One region of the Paenibacillus sp. JCM 9796 genome, then DNA from elsewhere that is predicted to be linked to it. Evidence: riboswitches for the same ligand, from Rfam matches in the RefSeq annotation. Region 1 holds a riboswitch; the other holds the start of a gene.
What was found. A riboswitch is a leader RNA that binds a small molecule or an ion and turns the genes downstream of it on or off. The one in region 1 is predicted to bind cyclic di-GMP.
Positions count from the first base shown of each region.

Region 2: it holds a riboswitch for cyclic di-GMP, as region 1 does, so the genes downstream of both, ACZ439_RS05645 (hypothetical protein) here and ACZ439_RS09550 (response regulator) in region 1, are expected to answer to the same signal.

Region 1 covers NZ_AP043723.1:1,998,349-2,013,859, reverse strand. Annotated here, with positions in the region: gene ACZ439_RS09595 (DUF2933 domain-containing protein) at 71-274, shown strand; gene ACZ439_RS09590 (ArsR/SmtB family transcription factor) at 501-878, shown strand; gene ACZ439_RS09585 (heavy metal translocating P-type ATPase) at 868-3,012, shown strand; gene ACZ439_RS09580 (C40 family peptidase) at 3,801-4,364, opposite strand; gene ACZ439_RS09575 (TVP38/TMEM64 family protein) at 4,739-5,302, shown strand; gene ACZ439_RS09570 (F510_1955 family glycosylhydrolase) at 5,361-6,410, shown strand; gene resA (thiol-disulfide oxidoreductase ResA) at 6,419-6,940, shown strand; gene ACZ439_RS09560 (class I SAM-dependent methyltransferase) at 6,976-7,566, shown strand; gene ACZ439_RS09555 (urease accessory protein UreH domain-containing protein) at 7,751-8,494, shown strand; cyclic di-GMP riboswitch class I at 8,743-8,828, shown strand; gene ACZ439_RS09550 (response regulator) at 8,921-9,634, shown strand; gene ACZ439_RS09545 (hypothetical protein) at 9,874-10,431, shown strand; gene ACZ439_RS09540 (helix-turn-helix domain-containing protein) at 10,665-10,994, shown strand; gene ACZ439_RS09535 (RNA polymerase sigma factor) at 11,583-12,002, shown strand; gene ACZ439_RS09530 (DUF6075 family protein) at 12,121-12,528, shown strand; gene ACZ439_RS09525 (hypothetical protein) at 12,561-14,216, shown strand; gene ACZ439_RS09520 (hypothetical protein) at 14,704-14,916, shown strand; gene ACZ439_RS09515 (hypothetical protein) at 14,913-15,511, shown strand, end outside.
Region 2 covers NZ_AP043723.1:1,137,931-1,153,441, reverse strand. Annotated here, with positions in the region: gene ACZ439_RS05655 (iron-sulfur cluster assembly accessory protein) at 127-429, shown strand; gene ACZ439_RS05650 (YuzB family protein) at 486-707, shown strand; cyclic di-GMP riboswitch class I at 1,066-1,158, shown strand; gene ACZ439_RS05645 (hypothetical protein) at 1,248-1,541, shown strand; gene ACZ439_RS05640 (DUF2935 domain-containing protein) at 1,666-2,478, shown strand; gene ACZ439_RS05635 (THUMP domain-containing class I SAM-dependent RNA methyltransferase) at 2,656-3,837, opposite strand; gene ACZ439_RS05630 (O-methyltransferase) at 3,966-4,607, shown strand; gene ACZ439_RS05625 (MFS transporter) at 4,696-5,913, opposite strand; gene ACZ439_RS05620 (metallophosphoesterase family protein) at 6,001-6,750, opposite strand; gene ACZ439_RS05615 (CapA family protein) at 7,052-8,434, shown strand; gene ACZ439_RS05610 (fumarylacetoacetate hydrolase family protein) at 8,479-9,114, shown strand; gene ACZ439_RS05605 (HD domain-containing phosphohydrolase) at 9,174-10,394, opposite strand; gene ACZ439_RS05600 (DUF92 domain-containing protein) at 10,552-11,388, shown strand; gene ACZ439_RS05595 (beta-propeller domain-containing protein) at 11,584-14,103, opposite strand; gene ACZ439_RS05590 (sensor domain-containing diguanylate cyclase) at 14,234-15,511, opposite strand, start outside.

The DNA of each region.
Region 1 (15,511 bases):
TCATAATTAGGAATTACAATTGAGTTATAAAAACTCATATAAGATAACCAAGAAAGGAAGTGAAGGTAAGATGAATTGGTACTGGTTGTTAATGCTTGTTTGTCCAATAATGATGATATGGATGATGAAAGGAATGCATGGCGATCATAAAGCCGGAAACTCAAATAACAGTCATTCTCTTGAACAAGTGACTAACGAGTTGAACGAATTAAAGGAACGGAATAACGAACTACATCGACAGGTTGAAAATTTGCAACAAAAACAGCATGTTTAAAATACGGAAGGGGCATATGCCTCTTCTTTGTATTTTTACATCGATTCTAAGCGCTATAACAAGGGACAAAAAAACTCCCTGGTTTGTAGCGCTTTTTCCATGTCGTGGAATTATACTCAAATATGGTTGAAGCCTTTTTTAAACACAGTCAAATTTTCATTTGAATGTATAAAAAGATCGTGCTATGATAATAATCAAATAAAGGTTTGATTGAAGGGGTGACGGAATGAGCAAAAAGGAAAAAGACACTTGTGATATTTACTGTTATGACGAACCCAAGGTTCAAAGGGTACAAAAATCGCTTGAAGGGCAAAATATTCACGGCATGGTCAAAATGTTTAAGGTATTAGCCGACGAAACACGTATGAAGATCGCCTTCGCCCTTTGTGAAGAAGATGAACTTTGCGTTTGCGACGTCGCGAATATTATCGGTTCAACAATGGCGACGGCTTCGCACCACTTACGGACGTTAAATCAACTTGGATTAGCGAAAAACCGTAAGGAAGGCAAATTAGTGTTCTACTCGTTAGAAGACGATCATGTTCGTCAATTGGTACAGTTAGCATCCACACATTCGGGGGATTTGATTACTAATGGCAAGTAATGTAGAAAATAACGCTATAAGTGAAGAAAATAAAAATGTTTTCCGCGTGCAAGGCTTTACATGTACCAATTGCGCGGGGAAATTTGAAAAGAACGTCAAGGACTTACCCGGTGTAAAGGACGCACAAGTTAACTTCGGTGCTTCAAAAATAACTGTTTACGGCAAGACAAGCGTTCAAGAACTTGAAAAAGCTGGCGCTTTCGAGAACTTAAAAGTTACGCCAGAAAAAGAACGTGTAGTCGAGAAGAAAAAACCATTTTGGTTAGCAAACTGGAATGTATTACTTTCGGTCGTTCTACTGGTTGCGGGTTATTTACTTGGTGAACAATACGGGGAAGAAAGCATTCTATCTTCAATAACATACGGCGCATCGATCATAATTGGCGGGTACGCATTATTCATTAAAGGTATAAAGAATCTTTTCCGTCTTAATTTTGATATGAACACGCTTATGACCGTAGCAATTATCGGCGCCGCGGCTATCGGCGAATGGGGCGAAGGCGCAACGGTCGTCATTCTATTCGCTATCAGTGAAGTTCTGGAACGCTACTCGATGGAAAAAGCCCGTCAATCCATTCGTTCCCTTATGGACATTGCACCGAAAGAAGCGCTAATACGTCGCGGTTCCGCTGAACTAATGGTTAACGTTGACGATATTCAAGTAGGCGATATTATGATCGTGAAACCGGGACAAAAACTTGCGATGGACGGCGTTGTTATTAAAGGGACATCAACGATTAACCAAGCCGCGATAACAGGCGAATCCGTTCCCGTATCTAAAACAATTGACGATGAAGTATTTGCGGGAACCTTAAACGAAGAAGGTTTGCTTGAAGTTAAAGTTACAAAATTAGTCGAGGATACGACGATTTCAAAAATTATCAACCTTGTCGAAGAAGCACAGGCGGAACGCGCACCTTCGCAAGCGTTCGTTGATCGGTTCGCGAAATACTATACGCCCGCGATTATGATTTTGGCGTTAGGTATTGCCGTTGTTCCTCCGCTTATCCTTGGTGGCGATTGGGGCGAATGGGTTTATAGGGGATTGGCGCTACTCGTCGTCGGTTGTCCTTGTGCGTTAGTTATTTCAACACCTATTTCGATTGTTACGGCTATTGGTAACGCGGCAAAGAATGGCGTTCTTATCAAAGGCGGTATTCACCTTGAAGAAGCTGGACGCCTTTCAGCAATCGCTTTTGATAAAACAGGTACTTTGACAAAAGGCTTCCCGGAAGTAACTAACGTTGAAACTTTCGGAACGATAGACGAAAAGGGATTGCTTGCTATCGCGGCAGTTATCGAAAAAGGGTCGCAACACCCGCTTGCTTCCGCGATTGTTCGAAAAGCTGAAAGCATCTGCGCCGATTTATCACTTACCGTTGAAGACTTTCAGTCCATTACGGGCAAAGGTGTAAAAGCGAAGGTAAACGGGGAATTGTATTACATCGGAAGTCCGAAACTTTTCACAGAACTTCATTCCAATATGAATGTTGAAACGAATCAGCGTATCGAAGTTCTTCAAAAGCAGGGGAAAACAGTTATGGTATTGGGTACTGAACAACAAGTTCTTGCCTTAATCGCCGTTGCTGACGAAGTACGCGATTCCAGTGAAGACGTTATCAAACAACTGCACGAAATTGGCATCAAGAAGACGATTATGCTTACGGGCGACAATCAAGCAACCGCCGAAGCTATCGGGCAACGACTGAATGTTACGGACGTTAAAGCCGATCTAATGCCACAAGATAAATTAGACTATATCAAGCAACTTCGCAAAGATTACGGCAATGTCGCAATGATCGGCGACGGCGTAAACGACGCGCCAGCGCTTGCGGCTTCAACGGTTGGTATCGCAATGGGTGGCGCCGGTACAGATACGGCACTTGAAACGGCAGATATTGCGCTTATGGCGGATGATTTAAGTAAATTACCATATACAATTCGATTAAGCCGTAAAACCCTAACGATAATTAAACAAAACATTACGTTTTCGCTCGGTATAAAACTTCTTGCATTGGCGTTTATTGTTCCCGGATGGCTTACGTTGTGGATGGCGGTTTTCGCCGATATGGGCGCGACGTTGATCGTTACGCTAAATAGCCTTAGATTGTTGAAGATCAGAAATAGTAAGTAATTGAAGAAGCCCCGCCACTTTCCGTTACATTTAAAGGTCAGCTAAGCGGGGGGTTCGCTTCGAATAGCGAAGGTCGGGCGGCAATAACTATCGGCTTCGGCGTTCGCTTCGTCTACGCTTCATTTCTCGATCTGCATGTTGTTTGTGGATGTTTAGTTCAATTAATGCGACTTTCTTCGACAATACACCCGCCACGGTCAACGAAGTATGGGATTTTCGGCGATGGGAGTATTTATATAGACGTTGGCCACTTCAAGCATCACAACTGAACTATTAAAAAAATTCTCATCATGTTGTTCCAGTAATCCATTCCGTTGTCCATTGCATTGATACGTGTGAGTATGTGCGACTTGCATCATAATATCACTAAATATTGAAACACTATATTTCTACTAACTACTCGGATTTAGCACGACACACTTTATGCAAATGGCTTATGAGATCATCTATCCTAAAACAAGTTTTGTAAAAGTATTTTTTGAATAATACAAACCAAATATGGATACATTTAACTGATGAACCAAACTTGAAGGGGGATTAGGTTTGTTTGCTGGACAAAAACCAAAGCAACCAAAGAAATGTAAGAATTGTATCTGGGGATATTGGGACGGAATTAAACAATTTTGTTCGAAACAAACATGTGTTCATGCGCGTGACGCGAAAACACGGAATGAAACGGTGACGCTAGAATAGCGGTATCGGACCAGTTGTAAGCGAATATGTCTAAAGAGAAGGGGCAACAAAAAATGACAATATTATCACTGAGATAACATTGTCATTTTTATTTGTTACTTTAAAATACTTCCTCCGAACAAGAAGCGCTTTTCCCACTGTTTACCTTCAATCGTATCGATTCTGACTCCACCCGACTTTTTGGAATAAGTGTGAAGGATTTTTCCATTCCCTAGATAAATACCGTTATGTGTAATACGTTCCTTACTTTTATCGATCCCGCGATAATTCGAATCTTTGCTGCCTTTATAGGACATAAAAAACATAATATCCCCTGGTTTTAGTTTTCGCCAATCTGTTGTGACTGTTCCATTCTTCTTTACATAATCCCCTTGCTTTCTCGAATCAGCCGGAAGCTTAATTTTGGCTCCCTCCAGGTAGGCTTGTCTGACAAAATCGGAACAATCAAATGTCCTGGTGTTAGAACGGCTCGACCCAAATTCATAAGGAGTTCCTAAATATTTCTTCCCGCTACTGATCACACTATGCCTGACCGAAGAAATGTTTGTTAGCTTAATATCCTGTTGATTTTGCGAAGCGGCATAAGCTTGTCCTTGGTAGAAGAGAGGACTTACAACTAGAGTGCTGGTTATCAACCCTATTGCTGCGATCTTTTTCATAGAATCCCTCCAAAAATTAAAGATATATAACTTGCTTGTTCACCCATGGTAACATGTGCGATAGGAGGGGGTTGGATGGAATGTTTTCCAATATACAAAAAGAGATAGGGAAAACGAATTGAGAGATTAATAGTTAATAGAGTTGCCGTGTTCATAAATCATTCAAATTTACAAGATAAATTAAACGATAAGACAGGTAAGCATGGCTGCGCAAATTGACACTAACTCGACATTACACTACAATGAGTAGTATAAAAACGGGTTAAAATACTACAATGAGACTTGGTAATAGGTTGCGATAGAAATTTCACTTTGAAGTTTGAACAAACGATTGGCGGTAAACCCGATTTCTTACAGAAAGGCTAATAAACCGGATGGCCCCTTTATTTAATGTCGATGTTATTGCAGAATGGCTAAGAAGTTATGGGGTATGGGCCATCCTGATTAGTTTACTGATCAACATTCTGATCAGTATATTAGGACTCGTTCCCACCCTGTTTTTATCAGGAGCTAACGCTGTTGTATTCGGATTTATCCCTGGATTTTTTCTTTCCTTGGCAGGGGAAGCACTTGGGGCAGCAGTTTCATTCTGGTTGTATCGATGGGGGTTCGGTAAGCAAAAGAAAGTAAAAAAAGAGAATTGGAAATGGTTACAACGATTTAACGAGGCGGGCCGCAGTCGTCGGGCAATGATTCTGTTTATAGCTCGGTTGACTCCACTGATTCCTTCCGGCGTCATAACTTTTGCCGCAGCGATCTCGCGAATGCCTTTTACCGATTTTTTTCTTATTACTTCGCTGGGCAAAGCCCCTTCCATTGCGTTGGAGACAATGGTGGGACATGATTTGATTCGCATCGGCGAATATTATCCCAGACTATTAATTTCGCTTTTTTGTTTATTATTAATTTATTTGTTATATAGAAAGAAACGAATATGAGACAATGTTCAGTTGCATTAGATTTGACTACATCATTACAGAAGAAGGGAATTTCATTATGAACACATTATTAATTGGAACAGGTGCATTATTTGTTCTATTCTTTGCATTACATTGGAACGCATCCCACAAAGTAAAGCAGCTCAAAGATGTGAAGAGGCAGGAAGACCGATATCAGCGACAGAAGTGGACCAAAATAGCAACCGGATTCAGGTGGGCATGGGTCGCATCTCTAATCGCGGTCATCATTAGCGGCGTGTTGTCTTTGCAGGGAACGGCTTCAAAAACGATTACGTTGACGCATGTCCATGGTCTCGGTTATTCAGGGGACGGACAGCGAATTTTAATCCCTTCTCACCTCGGTTTGAAAGTTTACTCACAAGGGAAATGGTCAGACGGTCAAGGAGAAAAACACGATTATATGGGATTTACCACTGTGGACAACGGTTTTTATAGCAGCGGGCATCCGGCACAGGGTTCGAATAAAAGGAATCCTTTTGGAATTGTAAAAAGTTCAGATGAAGGTAAAAGCTTTGAAATCCTGGATTTGTATGGGGAAATTGATTTTCATTTAATGAGTGCAAGTTACAAGACGCACACCATTTACGCAGTTAACCCGGAGCCGAACTCTAGGTTAACAACAACGGGATTATATTATTCCAAAGACGATGCAAAGACATGGAACAAAAGCGAAATGACTGGAATAGATGTTGAACTGTCCGAACTGACATCTTTAGCTGTTCACCCGTCCGATGATTCAATCGTTGCAGTTGGAACGACAAAAGCGTTGTATGTATCCAAAGATTCAGGCAACCAATTCGAAAAAATAGCCGATCTACAGGTAACTTCTCTTACCTTTGGTATGGAAGGAAATATAATCGTTGGCAGCTACAAACAAAAAGGGGTTATTTATCAAATGGATCTGCAACAGAAACAGTTGGTTGAGGTGAATATTCCAGATCTTGTTGAAGATGCAGCATCGTATATTGCACAGAACCCAACGAATACCAAAGAACTTGTTTTCGCCACTTTTAATCTGGATGTATATATATCCTTGGATGAAGGGATGAACTGGAGGAAAATTGCGGATAAAGGAAAAGGGGTTTAAGAATAACAGTGAAACGTAATCGAAGATGGATTCAAATTGTTGTATTGTCGGTCGTATTGGTAATTGGAGCTTATACAATTGGATCAGCGTTATTTAGATCAGATTCTTCCGTAAAAATTGGCTCAAAAGCCCCCGAGTTTAAGCTTTTTGGTTTGGATCAACAGGTTCATCAATTAGCAGACTATGAAGGGAAAGCACTGGTAATCAATTTTTGGGGTACGTTTTGTCCGCCATGTGTGAACGAGATGCCGGCTCTGCAAAAACAATATGATCAATGGAAAGACGACAATGTGGTAGTGCTTGGCATTAACTTAAGTGAAAGCCGGGTTACAGTACAAAGTTTTATTGATCGATACGCGATTACGTTTCCGATCATTATCGACAACGACAACGAAATCCGAAACAAATATAATGTTATGTCTTATCCCACGACGTTTTTCGTAGATTCATCTGGCGTGATCAAAGATAAATTTATTGGTGAGATGAAAGAACAAGATATCCTCATCCGGATAAATCGATTATTACAATAATTGCTTCGTGAGCAGTTTATGATCAGGAGGCTGCAATGGATAAATTATTCAACAAATATTATGATCGGTTGATGCAGCCGCTAGAAACAAAAATATTCGGCCGGATAAGAAAACAGCTTCTTTCTAAGGCGAAAGGAAAAGTGCTGGAAATTGGCTCAGGTACGGGTATTAACTTTTTGTACTATGAGTTTGCAGATCAAGTCATTGCAATAGAGCCAGATCCAATGATGTTGGAGCAATCCCTAATTAAAGCACGTGAAGCTACAGTTCCGATCGAAGTGGTACCGGGAGATGCCCAAAAACTACCGTATCCAACCAATTCGTTCGATTCAATCGTTGGAACACTAGTATTATGTACGATACCTGACCCGGCGAAAGCTCTGGCCGAAATCCATAGAGTATGCAAGCCTGAAGGAACGATTTTAATTTTTGAACACGTAAGGTTAAATCATCTGGTCCTTGGTAAAATACAAGACTGGTTAACGCCCGTTTGGAAACGATTATGTGTTGGTTGTCATTTAAACCGCAATACACTTGAAACCGTTGAACAAGCAGGTTTCAGAGTGGTGCAAACGACGTCGATGTGTAGGGAACTGTTCCTAGTAATTGAAGCAAGAATAAAATAAATTGGAAATGTGAGACTGCGGTGAACGATAAAGCGGCAGTTATTCTGGAAATAAAATAGACTGCTTTTATGTATCCGCGAAACACTACGTTATGTAGTTTATAATAGATGCTTGTCAAGGTTCGATGTGTGATGAAAGCATAACTGCCAAATCTATTTAACGGATTTTGGGGGGTGAATAGTTAATGTACTCCTTTTTTAGTAAAATTAGCGCCTTCCTTAGCGAACCATTCGTTAACGCGGCGAACACTGATATCGCCTTTCTTGCGGCGCTGTTTCTCGGTTTTGTTGGTTCGGTTGCTCCTTGTCAAATGTCAGCGAACGTTGCGGCTATTACTTACTTTGGGCAGCGTCAAGCGCAAGCAAGGTTGTCGTGGCCCGAAACGTTCATGTATTTATTAGGGAAGATGATTGTATTCAGTATTTTCGGTGCTTTGTTTTGGTTTTTCGGTCAAAAGATATCCACTGACATGATCCCTTTATATTCTTTTGCAAGAAAGCTGCTTGGGCCGTTATTGATTTTAATCGGATTGTTTTTGCTTGGCTGGATTCGGCTTCCTTTTCAACTTGGGGCTCGAGTGGCAGGATTTTTTGAAAAATTGGCCGATCGAACCGGAGGAAGGAGCGGAGCCTTTCTAATGGGGATTGCATTTTCGCTAGGATTTTGTCCAACAATGTTTGTTTTGTTCTTCGGTTCGCTTATGCCTTTGGCATTGCAATCAACATATGGCGTAGTGTTGCCATCTGTTTTTGCAATCGGTACCGCAATGCCGTTTTTACTAATTGCCGGGTTTGCTGTAGGTTTCGGGTTAGATCGAGTCATTGTTAAGCGTGCCAAAAGGTGGGGGTTGTGGATACAAAAACTTGCGGGTGTGTTATTTATAGTGCTGGGCATAAGCGATACCTTGACATATTGGACTCTAATGTAAATCATGGGAGGTGCCAACGGAAAAATAATGCAGAGTGAGAGCCACGAGTAGTTGATTAGACCTATTGTGTGATCAAGAAATTTTTCGCGAACTTACAATTTGTGACGCTTCTATAGTTTATCCTGTATCATTCGATATGAAATGATATAGAATCGACAAATATCAACACATTTAAACACGTGGGACTTAGGGCGGTGCCAGAAAAATAAAAATTATGGTATTATAAGGCTATGATTTGGAAGAAATAATAGGAAAAATGGCAAACCAGATCGAAAGGCTGGGACGCAAAGCCACGGGTCTTCTGCACTATTGCAATGATCGCCGGGTTACCCTCACAAATCTCACATCTACGAAAAACTAGACACGGCCGTTTGAGGGTACGTGTCTTTTTGTCGTGATTCTAGAATGAATACGAGGTGATGATATATGGAGGAGCGTGTACGCTATGCTGCAAAAGTTGAAGAAGTCATGCGCTGGCAAGAAAGCAGGATACAAGTATTGCTGGTGGACAGCGACCCCGTATGGCAACAACGGTTGACGGCGTTGATCGATGCTGAGCCGGATATGAGTATATCTCATATTGCAACAAACAAAGAATCGGCTATTCGAGCCAGTATGCAATTGGATTTAGACGTAATGATTCATGACCCGGTGTTACATTCGTCGCAACAGGATGGATTGGATACAATTGCCGAAGTGTTGAAGATCAAATCACTGCCAATCATTATCTTGACTTCACTCTACCAGCCCGAGATCATTGTGGATGCAATGCTGGCCGGAGCGATCAATTATATTACCAAGATCAATTATGTGGATGTCGCAAGTGCCGTCAGGGAAGCGTATCAAGGGCAATCCTCCCTTCACGCCGATGTTGCATCCATCATCCGTAATGAAATTGGACTTGTTAAGCGAAGGGAATTGCATCGAATGCTGACTCCTACTGAAAAAGAAATCTTGCAGTTGATCGGTTGGGGCTATACACAACCGGTAGTTAGAGAATTGCTCGGAATCACGTCTAACACAATGAAGACGCATGTTCGCAATATCATTCGCAAATTCGACGTATCTTCCATTCGCGAAGCAGCGGAAAAAGCGAAACGTAGGCGCTTGTACGATCAACTAGATCGCATCACCTGTTAGCGATTCGTTTCCGATTCGAGCCGTTTCGCGATGGTTTGACAACCAATGATCTGTTGGTATGAGGGAAAAATCACCCTCCTCTTTCGAATGTATTATTGGTAAAATGTGGACAAATGCAGGTATCTACAGAGGAATTTTATTACCAAGTTTGTAGGAGGTGAGAATCAAAAATTGACTTAAGTTGCGAAAAATGGCATCCTTACTGCTTCCTCCACTTTACTAGAGAAGGGACGATGATAATGAAAACGGAGCGTGAACAACCTATAATCATGACGATTAACAGGCAGGCTGGCGGAACAATTTCAGGCAGCATGCACAGCAAGGAGGGAATTGTGATGACGCTGACCCAGCACCCCGTCCCCTATGAGAAAGTAGAATTATGGCTGAAGTCTTACAAGGACTGGAAGGCGAGACTGAAGTACATGCAGTCAGAACTGTCCTACATCCCTGAATTAACGCGTACGCTACAAATGGTTGCGGCTCACAGCAGCGGCAGAAAACAGGAAACGGTTTTACGGACGGTTATACGACGTATCGAAATCACCGAACATGAAATCCCGTTGCTGCTATCCAGAATCGGTTTGATCGACTATGCTTTCTCGGCTCTCACCCCGGAAGAAAGCTTGTTCATTCGGTTACGATATATGGATCAACTGGCGCTTTCAGACGCCATGAGCCGCCTAGCACTTTCCCGCCGCGCGTACTTCTACCTTCGAAAGCGAACATTGCACAAAATCTATATGAAAATCAAAGATCGGGCGGTTTTGTTGGATTTGGATTCGTCCCAAAATGATTGACCGGTTTCAGAAGATGCATATGCGCATCTTCTTTTTTTGCGTCCATTTTTCATTTTAATACGTTTTTATTCGTTACGTCCAATCCCAGTAAATACGATTAATGTCTCGCCAATTGATTCAATGAGTATTGAGGAGATTATAACACATACATTGGATACTGAGAATAGCGAATCTATCGAATGTTCATTTGACTTACTCTGCCTTATAAGCTGAAAGAATAAGGTGGTGGAAATGTGAACTCAATTCGGGATTCGTTAGGTCAGCGCATTCGCACATTGCGGGAACAATACGGATGGACGCAAGAGCAGCTTGCAGAGCGGGCAGACCTCCATCCTAATTATATCGGACAAATTGAACGCGGGCTAAAGAACGTTTCATTGGATAATATTTATAAACTGGCTGTTGGTTTGCGCATGGATTTGTCTCAGTTATTTGTTTTTGAGAATCGCGAACTTCCAGAGCCGTTGTCCCAGATTGGCCAAATGCTACAGCATTGTTCCGAAGAAGATTTAGATTTTCTGATTCAACACATCGAGCATTTGTTGAAGTGGAGACAAAAGTAAGTAACTGCTCGAAAGGAAGCGCCGGAACTGCATCGAACATGCACCGAACGCAGCACTGGATTTGCTCTCTTTTTGCACAAAGTCTGCACGCGTTATGCACATGATCCGTGTTATGATGTTAGTGTGGACAGGTTGTGCAACCACAAGCATCATGAAGACTGGTTGTCCCTTTCATCAAGCGCCGTTTCTTTCCCTGCTATCCCAGTGGGAAGAAATACGGCGCTTTTTTTATTTTGTTACTGATACAGCAGTCGTCGACTATATTCCGAATGTAAAGGAGTTGAACTAAACATAGGGCAACGCCAACCATCAAAGGCCCGCACAATTTCTCGCACGGTGTTGCCAGGTGAGAAAGGGAGTTGATGTTGATGTATCCCGACGACACATAATAACAAGCGGCGAATGATTCATCGGCATGCGTGGAATCAAGTTTATCAAGTCTTACGATCAGACCTGGTCGCAATCAAGCGTTGGCACGCTCTGCGGCAAGGTCTTTTTTGTTGTCCTTCCCGCTTGTCAGGAAGCGTCGGCTGTCGCTCTCCCCCCTCTGTTTTGATTGATCAAACAAACCAAAACGGAGGGACGAGTATGAAAAAGATCAATTTGAAAGACATATATCCTTTTTGGAAAACGGATGTATGGGTTGAAGTGGATGACGAGGTGGCTCAGGAGCTGCATCGGTTTGAATTAATTGAAAGCGCATACAAACTGCGCACGTATCGTCACCGGGCGTATTACTCGCTGGATCGAAACGATGGAATTGAGAAGGACGTTCTTTTTCTTTCGATTTCGCCGGAGGAGTACTATGAACGCAAGCTCTCCCGGCAACAGCTTTACGAAGCGTTGTGCCAGTTGCCGGAGAAATCGGCCAGACGAATTTATGCACACTTTTTTCTAGGCATGAGCAAAGTCGCTATTGCCAGAGCTGAGCATGTCGATGAACGGGCCGTTCGTAAATCTATTAAACAAGGCTTAAAGATAATGGAGCGTCTACTCAAAAACATGTGATTTTTCGTCATTGGGTCCGGTTTTCCCGTCAGAATGAAATGTTATATAGAGGATCTTTTCAGACAGCGGCTGGTTGCATCCAGCCGCTCATCATTCTCGGTGAGAGGGGCAAGTATCGATGCATCCTATTCGATTTCGGGATGAAGAACACGAGAGGTTCTATCATCAAATGCTGGCTGAAAGGAAATGCAACGACGGCTATCATCGTGCGCTTTTTTACACATTGGGCATTTCCCGGGAAACTAGGAGTCATGTACGTGATTTGTTTGATTTTTCTAACGGCGGCATTAATCCCAAGGGCCTTTCGGCCCCATGGCAAACCGGCAGTTCCATTCGAATATGTCGGCTCGCCTTTAATCTATGGAACGGGTGGACCGAACCAGGTGGGGAACGCTTCTCCACTCCCAACGAATTATTCGATTGCAGCTACGCCCCTTTCTTTTTCGAGGCAATTCATCTTCGTTATCCGGAATATTTCCGAAGTCAGGAAAAGATTTTCAAACGGCTATCTGAACAAACCCGCTGAACAGATACCGATTGTCGGGGGTGCATAAGAAGATGAAAGAAATTAAAACGAGGGTTGTTGTAAAAAACATAAAACGGCTGGATAGGTTCAAAAATTTAATGGAACGAGTAAGGAAAACGGGTGTCCGAGTCAAGAATCATACAGACAACGATGAGTCGACTTCCCCATCTCCTGTTGAATTTGCGCAACACCGCACCGCATCGTCAATTAAAACAATGGCTCAAATGGGCATTCGCATGAAGACCAACAGCAGACTGATTCGGTTGATTCAAAAAAAGAGGGCAACTCCAGTTGAAGATGCTGCTAATCCACAATCGAGTGGGTTACCCGTAAAAAAGTATAAGAAAACGACAGACGGGGTTATGAAGGCGAGAAAAAATCCCGTTAACGATTCCCGACTTTCCCCGAATGCCGATGCTTCTAACATGAGTACACTGCGATTTACCCGTAGGATGCAACCCCGTGAGCCGTTCGATGGAAAATACCTTTTGCCTTCTGATCAACTACCGGGAAAACAACGCTTTGTACGAAGCCGGGTCAATGCCCGGCTTTTGCATCGTTCTCAAAAAAACAGCTTTCCTGACCAGATGCTAAGAATGGACGTTAGACATCCAAAGTCCGTCGTAAAAAATGAAATAATCATCACCGCCGCGGCATCTCATTCAGCAAATGTACGAAGCAATCACCCTAAAACGCTAACGCCGGAAAGATTGAAGCCACGACATTTCAGACAAGCGTTATCCCGTATCCCCTCCGCTATATCAAAACAAGCAGGTTCAACGATCAAACGTAAAGAACGAAAATTCAAGGTATTACCCCTATTTATTAAAACCGGGCAACGACTGGGTCAGACTAATAATCATCCGGATTCGCAAGCCGAAGGGAAAATGAATGCGTTCAAAACGGCACGGCGGACAGTACAAATGGTGATGACTGCCCGCCGATCTGTTCAAAGGGCACAAGCCGCCGCGAGATTTAATCTTCGGATCATTAGAATGGTTGCAAAAGCAACCGCCCTGCTCGTCAAGGGATTGACGGCGCTTTTGGGGATCAGTAGTTCCGTTATCATCTTGTTGTGCATTGTAATGGCGGTAGCCGCAGTCATTTCCTCTCCCTTTGGCATCTTTGTATCCGGCGAAAATACGGACGCCGATGTAAAGCCGCTTTCCCAAATTGTTGAACAAATGGACGATGAATTTGCCGCCAGACTGGAAGAAGTACAGCAATCAGCCGACCCTGTAGACCGGGTGGAAATTCATTATCCTGGCAGCGCGGACAATACTCGAATGGATAATTGGATGGATATTATAGCCGTCTTCGCCGTGAAGACCGTCATGGATGCTGAAAATGGAATGGATGTGGCTACGCTCGATGCAACAAGAATCGGTATAATCCAATCCGTTTTTTGGGATATGAATCCAATAGAAACTCACGTTGAAACGATAGAACATAAGGAAACAATGACGGTAGAACATGAAGACGGGAGCACCAGCGAAGAAACGATTACCAACTACGAGTACATTTTGCATATTACGATTGCCAGCAGGACTGCGGAGCAACAGGCCGACATATACCGCTTTACAAGTGAACAGAAAGACATAATAAATGAAATGCTATCCGTAGAGTTCCGACCTTTCATGTTAGCGATCTTAGGTAAAGAACAGGATATTGGATTTACGCCGGAATAACCTGAAACGATTAAACATCATCTGCCCTAAGAGGAATTGTTCGATTTGGATAAACAAGTCCTGTTTGGCAGATCGCATTCTACGAACGCAAATTGATCCTCCGAAAAGATAAGGCTCAAGTTCTGAGCCTTATTCGCGTTAGCGTGCCCCATAAAGCATATATCTTCTTGCTGGACAAAATTGGTTCACGGGCGGTTATCAAGTGTTGGCTTCAATAAACTTTGGCTGTGGAAAGCGCGTTTATTGCGAAAAAGAAGGAATAAAGTCCCCTTTTGTCAAATAGGTAACTTTCGGGAGTAGCGAAAGGTGGGTCTTCATGAACATATGTAATTATATGCATGACGATTTGTTTTATCAAAACAGGTCGGAATTATTTTATACTGTTCTCCAGTTAATTCTTTACGGATCGAGCTTGCTTTATATGACTGGTAACGGGCGGTATTTTGGCACGACAGCCATTGTCAGTTCTATGTGGAGGATTAATATTATGAGTACTGGTACCCTACCTCGAGTAAATGAACGATTATTTTTTTTCGATAAAGAGGTAATCGTTGTGAAAGTATTTTCTATTTTTCAATTGGCAGAAATTCGTTACGCTTGCTCACTCGCTACATTTATGGTTGATATAAAAGTTTTGCGCCAAGAAGCAGATAAAAGTAGTTCTATCTCTATTAAGTTATTAGGTGGTACAGTTAAATGATCTTAAATTTTATTGAAGGACCTTTAAACGGTGATTCTTGGGAAAGTCTAATTACCTCTTGTTACAGGATGAAATACCAAGATGAGCACTTCACCGAAATTCCAGCAGTTCATGGAGGTGATGCTGGTATTGAGGGATTTACACGTCATGGAAGGGTTTATCAATGTTATTGCCCTGAACGTGAGTATTCTGATGATGAATTGCACGATCATCTAAGAGATAAAATGACAGCAGATATAAACAAATTGATATCGCCCAAATATGCCAAAAGATTAAAGGAATTGGGTGTGCCCAAAATAAAAGAATGGCATTTTGTAATTCCTCAGTACAGGGATTCAAGAATTGTTACACATGCAGAGACTAAACGTAAAGAAGTGCTTCTGAAGAAAGAATCCGAACCAAATAATTATGATTATATAGATGATGATTTTGTAATAGTCATTAAGCAAGCAGAAGACTTTAAAGTGGAAATATCTAAAATCATTCGAACAACATTGACGGATATGCAACTTAACTTTGCAATTTACCATACTACTAGTCCCGACTGGTCGAAATGCGATTCTGAGAAAGCCGGCAATATTAAAAGAAAGGTTAA
Region 2 (15,511 bases), 860 kb from region 1:
GACACCGACTTGATTCGCAAGTGAGGCCGGCTTGTACATACATACGGAAACAGCGAAGAACGGTTGCTTTCGGCGGCCCGATTCTATACAATAAGAAAAAACGCACAGTAGGAGAAGTGACTGGACATGAAATGCAAGATTTCGCGCAATGCGGCCAAAGTGTTGTTGGCCGAGATGGAGCAAGAAGAGAATAAAGAATTAAAGCTTCGCGTGTATGTGACTCATGCGCATGGCGACCATGCCCACTACGGACTCAGCATGGATACGCCGACCGAGAACGATGTCGTCGTTTCGACAGATAAAGGAATCGACGTTATTCTGCAAAAGGACGAGCCGCTGCTCGACGGCGTTCGGATCGATTATTTCTATGTGCCGGAAGAAGGATTCGCGGTAACGAATCCAAGCAAGGGCAATAACGGGGACCACTAGCACATCGTTCACAGGGAGTTCCCCGGTGTCAGCCGCTTGAAGAAAGGAATTACCGCATGGTCAACGATATTCGCGTTTGCGACAAATGCAAACATATGAGAATGAAAACCGCCGTTCCGAAGCTGCAGAAGCTTGTGCCCGACGCCGAGATCAAAGTCGGCTGCAAGTCTTATTGCGGCCCGTGCTCGCGGTTTGCCTTCATCTTCATTAACGGCCGGTATGTAACCGGCAAGACGGAAGACGAAGCGATCGAGAAGGCGAGCAAATACGTGAAATAAATCATGCAAGAAGATCAGATCCTCGGGCCTCAGGGCACCGGGGATTTTTGATTTGACGCCGGAAGGGATGCGCGGCACGAATTTCGGCGTCCAGACATGATCCGGGGGCGGCCAATTTCCGGGACCGGTAATCGGGGCTATGTGCTCGGTCAATGGGGCGGAGGCCCGCTTTTTGTAACGGTTGCCATGATCGCGTTGACGGGTATCATTTTTTACTGGAAAGGGTACCGGTTATTCAAAATCATACAAAATTCCCAATTTTTTTTATGAAAATGGGATGAAAGAACTATGTATTCGTGACCTTCTATCTTATATTCTTAATAAAGAACATCTCCATGAACAGACACAATTCGAGCGCACTCGATAAGGGCAACCCGGACGAAAGTCTGCGGACGCAAAGCTATAGGGGCTTAGGCGCAGGAGAGCAGCGCTATGCCAGCCAGTTGTCGAAGGCACGGAGTGATCGCGATCCTTTCAACAGCGGCTCCCGACCAGGGGAGCTTTTTTTGGTGTGAATAGATGAAGGAGGAGAACCCGGCGATGGACCAGGAACGCAGCATCTTAAATAAGAAGGGGTTTTACACGAAAATCGGCGATGATTTCATCGGAGTCTTCCTATCTGCTGAAGGACCGAAATTGTTCATAAATCGTGACGTGTACGAGCTGACGTCCCCGCATTGGGATGTCGAGATGATTCGCGGGCGCAGCCGGCAAATCATCACGTTTTACTGGATGGGCGAAGTGAAGCTCTCGATCTGCTGCGAATCGAACCACGACGTATTTCTACCGTTGTTCGATTACTTGATGTGCCGTCCTCAGCTGAAGCACGCTTAGTATAGCTTAGGCAGCGAACGACTGCGGCTTTCTTTGAACCCGATTGGGCCTCTGAGCATACGATGTGGGGTGGCCGGATCATTCCCATCCGGCACGGAACAATCGGATCATTGGAGGCATGTTTGTGAAAAACTCGGAGGTTATCGAGTCGGCGTTATTTGAACATCGGTTTTGGCTTCAGGTGCTCGGTGATCATGCCAGGTTCATCCGGGTAAGCTTGCCGGTCGATGAACGGGAAGAGGCGCAGCGGGCGCTCGGCTTCGTTCAAGCATTCGACGACTTGCTGAAGAAGGCGCGTTCGGATAAGTTCCCGGCAGAGGCGGGAGCTTTGACGCAGGACGCGTACGGGCTGACACAAGACCTTCGCGCGTTCAAGCTGCGCTTGCTGGAGCGGCATTTGATCGGCAAGATCGCAATCCAGCTGCCGCCCGCGTTCTTGAGCCATATGGTGAACGAAGCAGAGGAGTATTTACGCGTACTGGGGTACTTGTTATCCGGGCGCCCGGCGCCGGTATTCGATGCGGTGCACCACCACATCGTATGGCTCCAGGACGCCTACGGCCATGCGGGCTCCATTGCAGCCGGCTTGGATATGACGGAATCCCGTTTGGTGGAACTGGCCAGATCGTTCGACCGGCAATTCCGCGAGTATTACCTGAAAGCGGTGGAACTGGCGGGCTTTCTGCGCACGAACATCAAGAAATTCCCGGCTTTAGCCCGGTTTAATAAAGAGGTTGAGCTTGAAATGACGCTGTTCAAGCAGTTTCTGAGCGAGCTGGAAGAGCTCCGTTTAAGCGGGCAGGCGCTCGGTGTGCTTTCGCCCTTGATGGCGGATCACATGGCTCGGGAGGAGTGTTATTACTTGCTTAAGCTGTCTCAGGTGTCGGAAATCAAAGCGATGAGCTGCGATCCGACGAAGCCGAGGACGGAAGTGTAACGAAACCCTATCGGCCGACGCCGGCAGCGCATCCGTTTACCGGGGAACGTACCCCGAAGACGGATGCGTTTTTTTGCATGGTTTACGCGCTGGAAGGGCGCATGCCAAAAAAAGCTTAGGAGCGTCTGCCCTAAGCTTTTTTTGGCTGCTCCTCACAGCGTATAGGCGCAATCTGCATTAATTCCCGCTCGTACTCGAATCCTTCCGCCAGCCGAACAAGCCGCCCGGGGCGAAAAATTGGTATAACGCGCATTCGATGCGTCCGTTAAACAGCTTGCGCTTCTTATCGGCTTTTCGCCCGAGATAATGCTCCATTTGCTTGCTCGGGCTGAGGATGAAGGCCGACCAGTTCGGCAGCTGCTTATGCATCTGCCCGAATTGGCGCAGCGCGCGTTCGACTTCTTCGCGGTCGCCGAGCCTTTCGCCGTATGGCGGGTTCGTGATCAGGCAGCCGTAATCGCCGGCCGGCAGCGCTTTGCTGACCGGAAGCGTATGGAAGCGAAGCTCCTTGGCGAGGCCTGCGGATTTGGCTGCAGCTAACGCCACTTCGATGGCGGCGGGGTCGATGTCCGAGCCGCCGATTTGCAGCGGGATATCGTCCTTGACCAGATCAAAGGCTTCCTCCCGTGCTTCGCTCCATAACGCTTCCGAAATCACAGGCCAGCTCTCCGCGTTGAAGCTGCGCCGCAGGCCGGGGGCTATATTCCAGCCGATCATCGCCGCTTCGATCGGGATCGTGCCGGAGCCGCAGAACGGGTCGTAGAGCGGCCGTTCAGGCTGCCAACGGCTGAGCAGCACCATGGCGGCCGCCATCGTTTCCTTCAGCGGCGCTTCCGTCACCAATTTGCGGTAGCCTCTCTTATGCAGTCCGGGACCGGTCGTATCCAGCGTGATCGTGGCGATGTCATTGAGCAGCGACACCTCAATCACGTAACGGCCTTCGGTTTCGCGGAACCATTCCGTGCCGTACCGCTGCTTCATGCTTTCCACGACCGCTTTCTTCACGATGCCTTGGCAAGCGGGGACGCTGGACAATTGCGATTTGTGCGAACGTCCTTCGACGGGGAACTCTCCGTCTTCCGGAATCCAGTCCGGCCAAGGCAGCGCTTTGACGCCTTCAAACAAGTCGTCGAACGTGCGTGCTTCGAATTGCGCCATCTTGATCAAGACGCGATCCGCCGTGCGCAGCCATAAGTTTGCGCGGCAAACAGCGAGCAGGTCGCCTGTAAAAGTAACGCGGCCGTTCTCCACGGTGACTTGCTCGTAACCCAAATCGCGAACCTCGCGGGCCACGACGGCTTCAAGCCCCATGGGAGCAGTGGCGATCAATTCAATGGAACTAAAGGATGGGAAAGACATAGGTGAGTTTCACTCCGAATCAAACAAGTTGAACTGCGTTGGCAAAAGCCATACAATTACCTAGTATAGGCGATTCGCAATCATTATACAACGCGGATCGCGATGAGAACGAGGGGAGGCCGGCAAGGATGGAATCGAATTGGACGCAGGAATCGTACGCGGATTCGTTATTTGACAAAGACGAAACGTTGGAGCGGGTATTGGAATCGATTCGTAAGCAAGGGATGCCCGAAATTTCCGTTGCTCCGGGTTACGGAAGACTGCTGACGCTGCTGGTGCGCATGAACCGTGCCGAGCAGGTGCTTGAAATCGGGGCACTCGGGGGGTACAGCGGCATTTGTTTGGCACGGGGGCTGACGGAGCGAGGGAAGCTGACGTCCCTGGAGCTGAAGCAGCCGTACGCCGATCTGGCTTACGAGAACCTGAAGCTCGCCGGCTTCGGCGAACAAGTCGAGTATTATGTAGGGGAGGCGCTCGACAGCTTGCAGCGGCTTGCCGAGGAGGGGCGCCGGTTCGATTTCTTTTTCATCGATGCGGACAAAGGCAACTATTTGAATTATTTGGAATGGGCGATCAAGCTGGCGCGTCCGGGGGCGCTCATCGTCGGCGACAATACGTTCATGCGCGGCAAGACGATCAATCCGAATGAGAAAGGAAACGCAGTGACGCGCATGCGAGAGTTCAACCAGCGGATTGCACGGGATCCCCGTCTGGATGGCGTCATGCTGCCGGCCTATGACGGCCTTGCCATCGCACGGGTTAAGGGATAGGCGAAGCTTTCCCCGGAACAGTGTCTCTCCGGGATGCCCGGTCCATTCAGGCAAGCCAGCCGCCTGTGGGCATGAAAGCGAACCTCCCCTATTCGGAGCTGCCCGAACGGGGGAGGTTTGGTGTGCTTATCAATGACTTGTGCGCCCAGAAGGCGTTGACGAGCAGCAGCGCGCCGGAGATGAGAAAGATTTGCTGGATCGTGATCAACCCGGAGACGGCGCCTCCAACGACCGGACCGAGCATGTTGCCCAGGCTTAGCGCACTGGAGTTAAAGCTGTAGGAGCGGCTTTCCATACCGGTGGGCGTATGCTTACGGATCAAGGCGTTCACCGTAGGCAGCAGTCCGCCGAGGAAGATGCCGAGGAAGAACCTTGAAGCGAACAACTGCCAGACGTTGTGCACCATCGCTTGCGGCACGGAGGCGATCGCGGAGCCGACCAGGCACACGATGAGAATACGTTCAGGCCCGATCCGGTCAGAAAGGCGACCGAGCAGGGGAGACGCAATCATGTTGGAAAATCCGGTGATGGAGCCGACGAGTCCCGCATAAAAGGCAACCATCGCGTCCTGTCCGTGCAGCTTTTGCACGAATAACGGCAGGAGCGGCTGTACGCTGAGCAGCGAGAATTGAATCAGGAAGGTGACCGCGTAAATCGATGGCAGCTGCGGGCTTTTGCGCAGCTCGGCGAAGGCCGCCATCATCGACTGCTTCGGTTTCTGGGACGCTCGCTTGGCATCGAACGTTTCCTTCACGAGGAAAGTCGCAAGCAGGGAAGCGGCGAACAGCAGCGCGCCCGTCACGAAGAAGATGGGCCGAAATCCGATCCACTCGGCCATCAGACCGCCAAAGAACGGGCCCAGAATAGAGCCGGCGACAGCGCCGGATTGAAGCGTGCCCATGGCGAAGCCCATTCTCTCACGCGGCGTATTCGCCGACATGAGCGCAACGGCGGCCGGCATGAAGCCGGCTATGGTGCCGTTCAGCATCCGCAGGAGCAGCAAGTGCCAGGCCGTGCCTGCGAAGCCCATCAAAGCCATGACGACGGCCATGCCGAACCCGGACCGCAGCAGCATCACTTTGCGTCCGTATCGGTCGGCCAATCCGCCCCATAAGGGCTGAAACAGGAACGAAGTGACAAAGTTGCCGGCGAAGATGAGACCGGCCCAAGTCGCCACCTCATGCTCCTCATGCAGGCCCAGCTCTTGCAAATATAAAGGTAAGAATGGAACAATCATCGTCATGCCCGCCATGACCAAAAATTGTCCCACCCAAAGAACGATTAAATTTACTTTCCAATTCGTCAAGTTGCTCGCCTACTTTCGTCCTCGGATCCTGTGACCCGGACAACTTCTGCTTATCTTACCATAATAATACGACACTTACACAACCTCTTACTGCTCGCGTCCGCTTCGCTGCTCGTAACGGAAACGCTCAAGCTGCGGCAGCGCAACCTCTTCGGCAATCGCAATCGCCCGCTCGACATCGTAAGGAACGCGAACCCACTGGATGCCAAAAGGCGCTTCCCGATCGCCGCCGAATACGCCTTCCAGAATCGTATAGCTGGCCAGCGGCAAGCCGTCATAGGGAGCCCCTACGCTGCCGGTGTTGAACAACAGCAGCCCTTGCTTCGCTCCAGACAATAAGGTGTGCATAAAGGGAAGGTGAAGGTCTCCGTACCCCAGCACGTCAGGCGTCTCATCGGTGCCGGCGAACCCGCCCGTCGCTTCGGTGTTCTCGAACATGCGCAGCTTCTCCCGTTTGCTCGCTTTGCGGTAGACGCGATGATAGACGCTGCTCGCGGATGCATGGACCAAGCGAACCCTGCGCCCGCTTATTCGCAGGTCGCAGGCGAAGGGGAGCTTGCTCAAGTAGCGCAGCTGCTCGGCAGAAAGCCGGCTTTGCTGCCAGCGTCCGGCTTCTTTGTCCTGGGGGCCGCCAATGCCGTGGTCCCAATTGCCTTGCACCGTCGTTTCGCATACTTCGCGTATGCGGTCTACCGATTCCGCCGGCTGCGGGCCTTTGCCCACCAAGTCGCCGAGGCATACGATTCGTTCGATCCCGCGTCCGCGAATATCGGCGAGGACGGTATCCAATGCGGTTAGATTGCTATGAATATCGGAAATGATAGCGATTTTGTCCATCTTGTGTCCTTTCCATCGTCAGCACATAAATTCGAACTTCATTATAGCAAAATATTGGGACAATTGCCCATGACCGTGAGAGGGAGTTTTGGTATAATAGGGTGCACGAGAACGTATGGGCTTATTTGGCAGCCAGTTCGTTTTAAAGGGGTAGGTTATCATTCAATCGCGGACGCAGAAGCATAAGAGGGAGAAAGAGAAGAAAGTATGGAAGTCGCTCCGGCTGAAAATCGTTGTGCTGGCCGTCTTCGTCTTTGGCGCATTCGTTTATTTGATCCAGTGGTTGGAGGCCCGGCCGGACATGCAGACACCGACTGCGGAAACAAGTCCTAAGACCGAAGCGGCGCCTCTGCCGACGGCGGTGAATCGCATCGAGGAACCGCCGGCAGCCGCACCCGTCGCTGCTCCTGGCGGAGAACAGGGAAGCACGGCACAGCCGGCTTCGGAAGACAAGGCACGCGTCAAATTAGCCTTCGTCGGGGACGTTATGTTCGCAAGCAAGGTGGAGGATTTGCTCGTCAAGAACGGGTACGATTACCCGTATAAGTATGTAAAGTCTTATCTGGACAAAGCGGACTTGACCATCGTCAACCTGGAGACGCCGATCACGACGAGAGGCACGGCTCAAACGAAAGAATACGTCTACCGCTCATCTCCGCTTGCTCTGCCGGAGCTCAAGCGGGCCGGCGTCGATTTGGTCAATTTGGCGAACAATCACTCGATGGATTATGGGCAAGACGGTCTGCTTGATACGCTCGGGCATTTGGACGATCAGCAATTACGCCGCGTCGGAGCAGGACGCAATGCGCAAGAGGCGTATAAGCACGAGATTATCGAGCATAAAGGAATCAAAGTCGCATTTCTCGGCTTCAGCCGCGTATTGCCGGATACCAGCTGGATGGCGACTGCGCAAAAGCCGGGACTTGCCGCCACTTATTCGAGCAAGCTGGCGCTGGATGCGATCACGAAAGCGCGAAGCGAGGCCGATCTGGTCGTCGTCATCGCCCATTGGGGCGAGGAACGCAACCCGCGTCCGGTCAAGGTGCAGACGGACTTGGCTCATGAGTATATCGATCACGGCGCCGATCTGATCGTGGCCAGCCACCCGCATGTGCTGCAAGGATTTGAGCAGTACAAAGGCAAATGGATCGCTTATAGCCTGGGTAACTTCATCTTCACGACCAATGAAAATCCGGATACGTGGGAAAGCTTGATTCTGGAAGCGTCCTGTGCGAAGGATCGCAGCTGCGATTTAAATTTGGTGCCTATCTTGACCAAGTGGGCACAGCCGATCCGGATGATCGACGATCAAGCGCAGAAGCTGTTCGAGAAGCTGACGAAAAATTCGGTTAACGCGCGAATCGATACGAAAGGCGTCATCACGGTAGGGCCGGTGAACAAGTTCGTGACGGAAACGCCGAAGCCTTCCATCAACAAGAGCGTGACGAACGGTTTGACGAAATCGAATGACGGCAGCAAGCCTGCTGCGACTTCGCCCAAGCCGCCGGCCAAAGACAGTTCAAAGACGGGCGAGAGCCCGAAGCAGGTCGATACGGCGAAGCCGGAGAAACCGCCGAAATCGGCGGATACCTCCAAAACGGAGGAGCCGGCGAAACCATCGTCCAGCACGACAAACCCGGCGAATACGGCCAAACAGCCGAGCAAAACCGAAAAAACAGAATAATAATGGAAACCAGACTCTGACAACGAAAGGGCGAACAATTAACGATGAAACAATCGATTCGCAACATTTATTGCGTAGGACGCAATTACGGACTGCATGCTGCCGAGCTTGGGAACAGCGTTCCCGACGAGCCGATGATCTTCACAAAACCGACGCATGCCATAACTCAGATGGACGGCAGCGCCATCGAGCTGCCTGCAGGCAGGGGCGAGGTGCATTATGAAGCGGAGCTCGTGCTCCATATCGGGCGCGATTATTCCCCGGGTAATACCGTAGACGAACTGGTCGACCGGATGGCGCTCGGGATTGATTTTACACTGCGCGATGTACAGAATGTCGTCAAGCAGAAGGGATACCCATGGCTGCCGGCCAAAGGGTTTTTACGATCTGCGGTGGTGACGCCGTTCGTTGCGTTCCCTGGTTTCGAGGAGGCAAAGCGGGTAGAGTTCAGCCTTATTCGCAACGGGAAAGAAGCGCAGCGCGGCAACCTGAACGATATGATTTTCAACTTGCAGGTGATCATTGATTATATCGCGCAGCATTACGGTCTCGGCCAAGGCGATTTGATTTATACGGGAACGCCGGCCGGCGTTGCAGCCGTTCAGGATGGCGATCTCTTCGAGCTTCTTTGGGGCGAGAAGACGCTCGGTTCGTTCCACGCGCGCATTCCGGCTTTGTAATTCAACGACAATAAGACCGCCCCGTTCATTCGAATAGGGGCGGTCTTCATTTTGGCGGGTCACTTGGCGGCTGGCTCGTTTCGGGCTAATTTTCCGTTAGCCGCTGCTTCCTCAGACGCAAGGTCGGAATGCTCGTCGCGTACCTTCAAAATTTGGGGCAGCTGCTCCATGAACACGTCCACGACCTTCGGGTCGAAATGCTGTCCTCGTTCTTCTTTAAACAAATTCAGAATGCGGTCCAGTTCCCAAGCCTTCTTATATACCCGTTCGCTGCCCAGCGCGTCGAAGACGTCGGCGATGGCGGTTATACGGCCGAAGATGTGGATCTCTTCGCCCTGCAAGCCGCATGGATAACCGCGTCCATTCCATTTTTCGTGATGCTGGTAAGCGACGACGGCGGCTGTTTGTAACAGATGGCGATTCGAATTTTTCAGCAGGTTGTAGCCGATCGTCGTATGCGACTTCATGATCTCGAATTCTTCATCGGTCAGCTTGCCGGGTTTTTTCAACACGGCGTCCGGAATCGCCACCTTGCCGATGTCATGCATCGGGGAGGCGATCTTGAGCAGCTCCGCTTCCTGTTGGCTGATGCCTAAGCCGATGGCGAGCAAGTACGAGTACTCGGCGACCCGCTTGACATGGTTGCCGGTTTCCTTCGAACGGCTTTCGCCGATTTCCCCCATCGTGAAGATGATCTCTTTTTGCGTTTCTTCGATTTCGGCCGTCAGCAGTGCGGATTCCAGCGATTTGCCGGCATACGATGCAGCTAGCGTTAAGTATTCCAAGTCGCGCTGTGAGAACTGCTCGCTTCTCGTCAGCTTATTGACCGCCTGATAGGCGCCCATAATCTCGCCTTCGTTATTACGGAACGGAATGACCATGAGAGCCTTCGTGCGATAGCCCGTTCTCTGATCGGTGGCGATAGCGCCGTGCTGCAGCACGTCTTTAAATTCCGCATTCGTGTAGGCGTCGTCGATGAAGATCGGGTTCCCGGATTGCACCGCATACCCGACGAGACCGGCCGTGCTCGGGATGCGCAGAGGCGGTACTCCGTGGGCGACGGTGGAATACAGCTCGTTGCTATGGCGGTCCAGCATCCAAACCGTACAACGGTCGGATACGACCATTTGCCGGCCCATATCGGCCATCAGCATGAGCAGATTGTCGAGCCGCCGCTCATTCGCTATTTTGGCCGCATAGTCGAAGATGACGCGCAGCATCTCTTGCGAATCCAAATCCCGCTTGACTCGCACCTTTTCGATTCCGAAATCCTCATGCACGGCGTCTCACTCCCCGGACGATTTTTCCATATAACCAAATCATATTATAATGGCAATAGTTCTGTAAACATAAAGGCCGCCGAATGCAAACGTTAATCGAAGCTATCAGGCACAGGGTTTGCAGGTATAAAGAAGGAGAGATAGAATCATGCTGCACATGCTGCAGTCCGTGACCATCGGACTTATCGGAAGTTTAGCCGTCGCAGGGGCGGCCTATTGGCGAAAATCCCTGTCGGGGTCCGGTTTTGCGGCTGCCGTCTTGCTTGGCACCCTCATGTATGCCGCAGGAAGCCTGGCGTGGTTCGGCACGCTGATCGTGTTCTTTATTACATCGTCCGTCTTATCCAAGTGGAAGAGCCGGAAGAAGGCCGCAGCCGAGAGCGGTTATGCCAAATCCGGTCGTCGCGATGCCGGACAAGTGCTCGCCAACGGCGGAGTGGGGCTGCTGTTATGCCTCGCTTACGCCCTTTGGCCGCACCCCGTCTGGTGGGCGGCTTACGTCGGCGTTATGGCGACTGTCACTGCCGATACGTGGGCAACAGAAATCGGCGGCCTCAGCCGCACGCAGCCGCGCTCCATCGTGAGCGGTCGACGGGTCGCTCCCGGCACGTCCGGCGGCATTACGCCGCTAGGCCTAGGCGCTTCCGCGGCCGGCGGACTCCTCATCGGCGGGACCGCCTGGACGCTCGCCGCGCTTCAACCCGGCGCCGGAGCCGTCATCGGTACGGCCGAACCTGCGTTCGGGCTTCTGCCGCTGCTCCTCATCGGCGTGCTCGGCGGGTTGACCGGCTCGCTGCTGGATTCGTGGCTCGGGGCCGTCGTACAAGTCATGTACCGCTGCACCGTATGCGGCAAAGAAATCGAAAAAAACCGCCACTGCAAGGCAGCGGCGGTTCGATATCGCGGTTTGGCTTGGATGACGAATGATGCGGTGAACGGGCTCAGCTCGTTGATCGGAGGTGCGGTCGCCGCAGCCGTAAGCCTTCTGCTGTAATCTACTCGTCGTAATATTTGCGCGCGTACGCTTTGTTCGTCACGTAGATGGCGGAAGCCGATATGGCAATCGCTATGATGATAGAGATGACGATAATAAAAGTTACCATGGGTTCAAGTCCTCCATGCCCTAATTTCAGCTCTTCAAGTATTGTACCCTAGCCTCATGGGGATGCCAAGCGAAACTTGCTCGAATCTACGGTTGTTTCGGCGTCCATGGCGGAAGTGTGACGGAACCGACTTCCTGCAAATCGGATAACCGGTTTGCTTTCACGGCATCCGGCGAAGCCGAGTACAAGATGTCGCCGATGTACAAGAGGCGTTCAACGTTTCGGCTGCCGTCATACCAGCCGCTTCCGGACTTTTTCAGATCGTCGTCGGTCAAATGCGTGATTTTGCCCCGAAGCTGGAAGCCCTGCTGCAGGTCGATTCCGTACACGTAGGCGCCTTGAAAAGCAAATTCGCCATAAGCGGTCGGGTCGGCCGCCTTGTTATTGGGAACCTCCATGACGGTAACCGGGAAGGCCATCAGTTGTTTCTCCCTGGAGAACAGCAGCGCCTTGTGGTTGTGCAGCAGATCCGAATGGGTGCCGCGGTCGCCGATCGTTTCTTTAAAGAGCTCTTTCGGGTTATTCACATCAGACACATCGAACATCGCAATCTTCATGCCTTGGTAGTAGGCCATCGTTTCCTCACCGGGCCCTCCGGCGCCTTTATTGGCCACCTCGACCGTTTCTTTGCCGAAGCCGATCAAGTGGTTCTCGTCGTAAGGATGCAAATAATCGCTGTAACCGGGAATTTTCAGCTTACCCAATACGGCAGGCGCTGCCGGCTCCTTCAAGTCGATGACGAACAGCGGATCTACGTTGCGGAACGTGACCATGTAGGCGCGGTCTCCGGCATAACGAACCGAGTAAATGCGCTCGCCCGGCGCCAAATCTTCCAGCTTGCCGACCGTCTGCATCGAGGCGTCCAAGATGTACACGTTGTTCTTGGAGGTGAACTCGTCGTTGCGCCACATGGCGCCGGACGTCGTGGCGATCCGGAAGAAGCCGTTATGTTCATCCATCGAGAATTGGTTTAACGGATGTCCCGGCACTTTGCCGCGTCCTTCGTAATGAACCGTGCCTTGATTCAGACCGAATTTATAAATGACGGTTTGCGTCTCCGGCGGCGTCCAGCTTGGCGGCATTGACCGGTCGGCCTGCTCCGCCGCAGGTGCAGCTAAAGCAACCGGGCCCTCCGGCGCCGCTTCATATTCGTTCACTCCGATGTACAGGTTCGAAGCGGATGCATAGACGTGCTGCCCGGAGCCCAAGTAACTGGTCACCTGCATGTTTTTCCCGGGTTCCCCGAGGTTGAGACCGCCAATAAGCAAGTAATTCGGTTTTACAGCTTTCGGAAAGTAGCGAACGTCTTCCAGCCCGATCGTTTGGAAGTTTGTGCCGGCGTTCGAATCCCGGTAAGCGGGCAGGGAGGCGTCCGTACCGGCGCCTGCTTCAGCCCCGTTCGGGCGCATCAGCTGGAACGAATTCATGTACTTGTTGGTAATCACATACAATGCGTCTCCGATTTTACGCGAAGATATGTAGTTGCCCTCCAGCTCGGTTTCACGCACCGGCCTCAAGCTGCTGCGGTCGGCGAGATCGTATACGATCGTCTTGGTCGTAGAACGGCCCGGGTTCGGGCGCACCGCGATCTTCTTCAATTCGCCCCCAGCCGGTGCAACGACCGGCATCCGTTCGACGCTCGCGGATGAGCCGGAATCGACCGCTGCGGAAGGGTTCGCCGATACAGCGGGCTTATCCCCGAGCAGCGGCATCGGTTCCGGCTGAACCGGTTCGCCAGACTGCGGATGGAATGTCGTACCGATCACGACCAAATGCCGGTCGTCCACATACAGCTCGCGCGGATAAAAGTTGCGGTCGTCCACATACACCGTACCGACGACGCTCATGTTGTCGGCGGGAACCGCCGACGTTACGATCACCCGGTCGCGGTTCACTTGGTAAATGTATTGGCCGTCCGTCTTGATGATGTCGGCTTCGTCGACGCCTTCGACCTGCACGTTCGTGCCCGAATACCCGGCACCGCCGGCGGCGTCCGCAGACTTGGCTTGTGCTGCTGCAGCCGGAGCGGCAGCTGCCGCGGAGGACATCGCCTTCTCGGCGACCGCACCCGTGGCGGCGAACCCGCTGCCCGAATCCGTGCCGAAGCCGGACTCCTTCAGCAGCTCATGGAGCCTGGCGACGGATCCGACGGTCGGCAGGCTCTTATCCGCGTCCACGATACTCACCGCTCGATTCGCTCCGTCCCAGTAGACGTTAAAATCGAACGACTCGCTGAAGAAACGCAGCGGCACGAGCAGCTTGTCCTGCACCGTTACCGGGGCTTCGGCCAACGTGACGGCGGTATCGCCGCGGTAGGCGGTCGTGCTGCCGACGGTCAGCTGAATGGATCGCTCGCCTTTAACCGCTGTCGCCGTCTTGGCGGCCTGCTCCCACTCGACCGTTACCCCAAGTGCCGTCGATACGTCGCGCAGCGGCACCATTAATGTGCTGTTGACAAGCTGCGGTTCGACGGAGAAACGGACAGGTCCACCGTTCAGACTTAAAGAGATGCCTTGTTCCGTTTGCGCCTGCGCTGCTGCGGGAATTGCGCCCGCCAGCAGGGAGATGACCAACAGCCTCGCCATCCATGATTGGTTCTTGCTCACCTAAATATCCCTCCTTATACGGGTTTACGATCAGAAAGAAATCGATCCGATTACTCTTCTAACGAAGCGCGCCCGCCAATTGTTTCAATAAAAAAACGCCCGTTTTTCCATTAAGGAAGGAGCGTTTGAACTATGCGGTCAAAAACCCCTTTACCTGGTTTCGCCCTTCTTGTTTCGCTTGATATAAAGCCCGGTCCGCTCTGATGAGCAGCTCCCGCGGCGACAGCTCCCGGCTCGGCACAAGCGTCGCAAACCCCAGACTGGCGGTTACTATCGTCGATACGTCCGAGCATGTATGCGGAATGCCCAAGCGCTCGATTTCGTATCGAAGCTGTTCGGCTACGAAGGCGGCTCCGGACTCGTCGGTCATCGGCAGCACGATAATAAATTCTTCGCCGCCGAAACGGGCAATGAAATCGCCCGGACGTTTGGCCGCACGGAGCAGCGCTTCCGCTACCTGCTGAAGGCATAAGTCTCCTTCATGATGGCCGTAATTATCGTTATACCGTTTAAAATAATCGATGTCGAGTAAAATAACGGAAAGCGGGGTGGCGAACCGCAAGCCGTGTCTCCATTCCCGCGCGTAATTTTCATCGAAGCTGCGCCGGTTGGCGAGGCCGGTGAGCGCGTCGATCGACGATATTTTTTGCAGCAGCTCGTTCGTTTTCAAGAGCTGTTGTTCGTTTTTTTTGCGTGCGGAAATGTCGCGAGACACCCAGACGAACGGTTTCGAACCGGGCTCCGGCGTACTGACCCTGCGAATATTCGTTTCCAACCACAGGTATTCGCCTTGTTTCGTACGCATTCGGTAGGGAGGCAAGCTCATCTCGGTCGCCATGATCGAGTAATCGCCGGCATCCTGTATAAGCCGCAGGTCCTCCGGATGGAAGTAATCAAAGATGTTTGTGCCGATAAGCTCTTCCGCCTCGTAGCCGAGCAGCGTCTTGCTCGAAGGCGAGGCGTACAGAATATCCCCTTCGCCCGTATGCTTGGAAATGATATCGCTGCAATGCTCCGTCAGGATCCGGTGCAATTCCTCGCTTTCCCGCAAGGCGGCTTCGGCTTGACGGCGATCGGTGACATCGCGGAAAAGGACCGAGAACGAGTCGGCCAGCGGGGAGGCGTTGATTTCGATCCATCGGTTGCCTGGTTCGTCATACAGTTCAAGAAGGTTTGGCCGATGATCGGTCAGTATGCGGCTGCAATGTTCAGCAATCGCCTGTGCCGCTGCTTCCGGAAACACATCGGTGAAGCTTAACCCGATCAAGTGGGCACGCGACCGTCCGAAGAACATTTCTGCGGAACGGTTCACATAGGTAAAGCGGCTTTGGGAATCAACCGCAAAGAAACCGTCGGTGCTATGCTCCAGCATATCGATCATTTGGGCGAGCGAGCGTTCGGCTCCCGT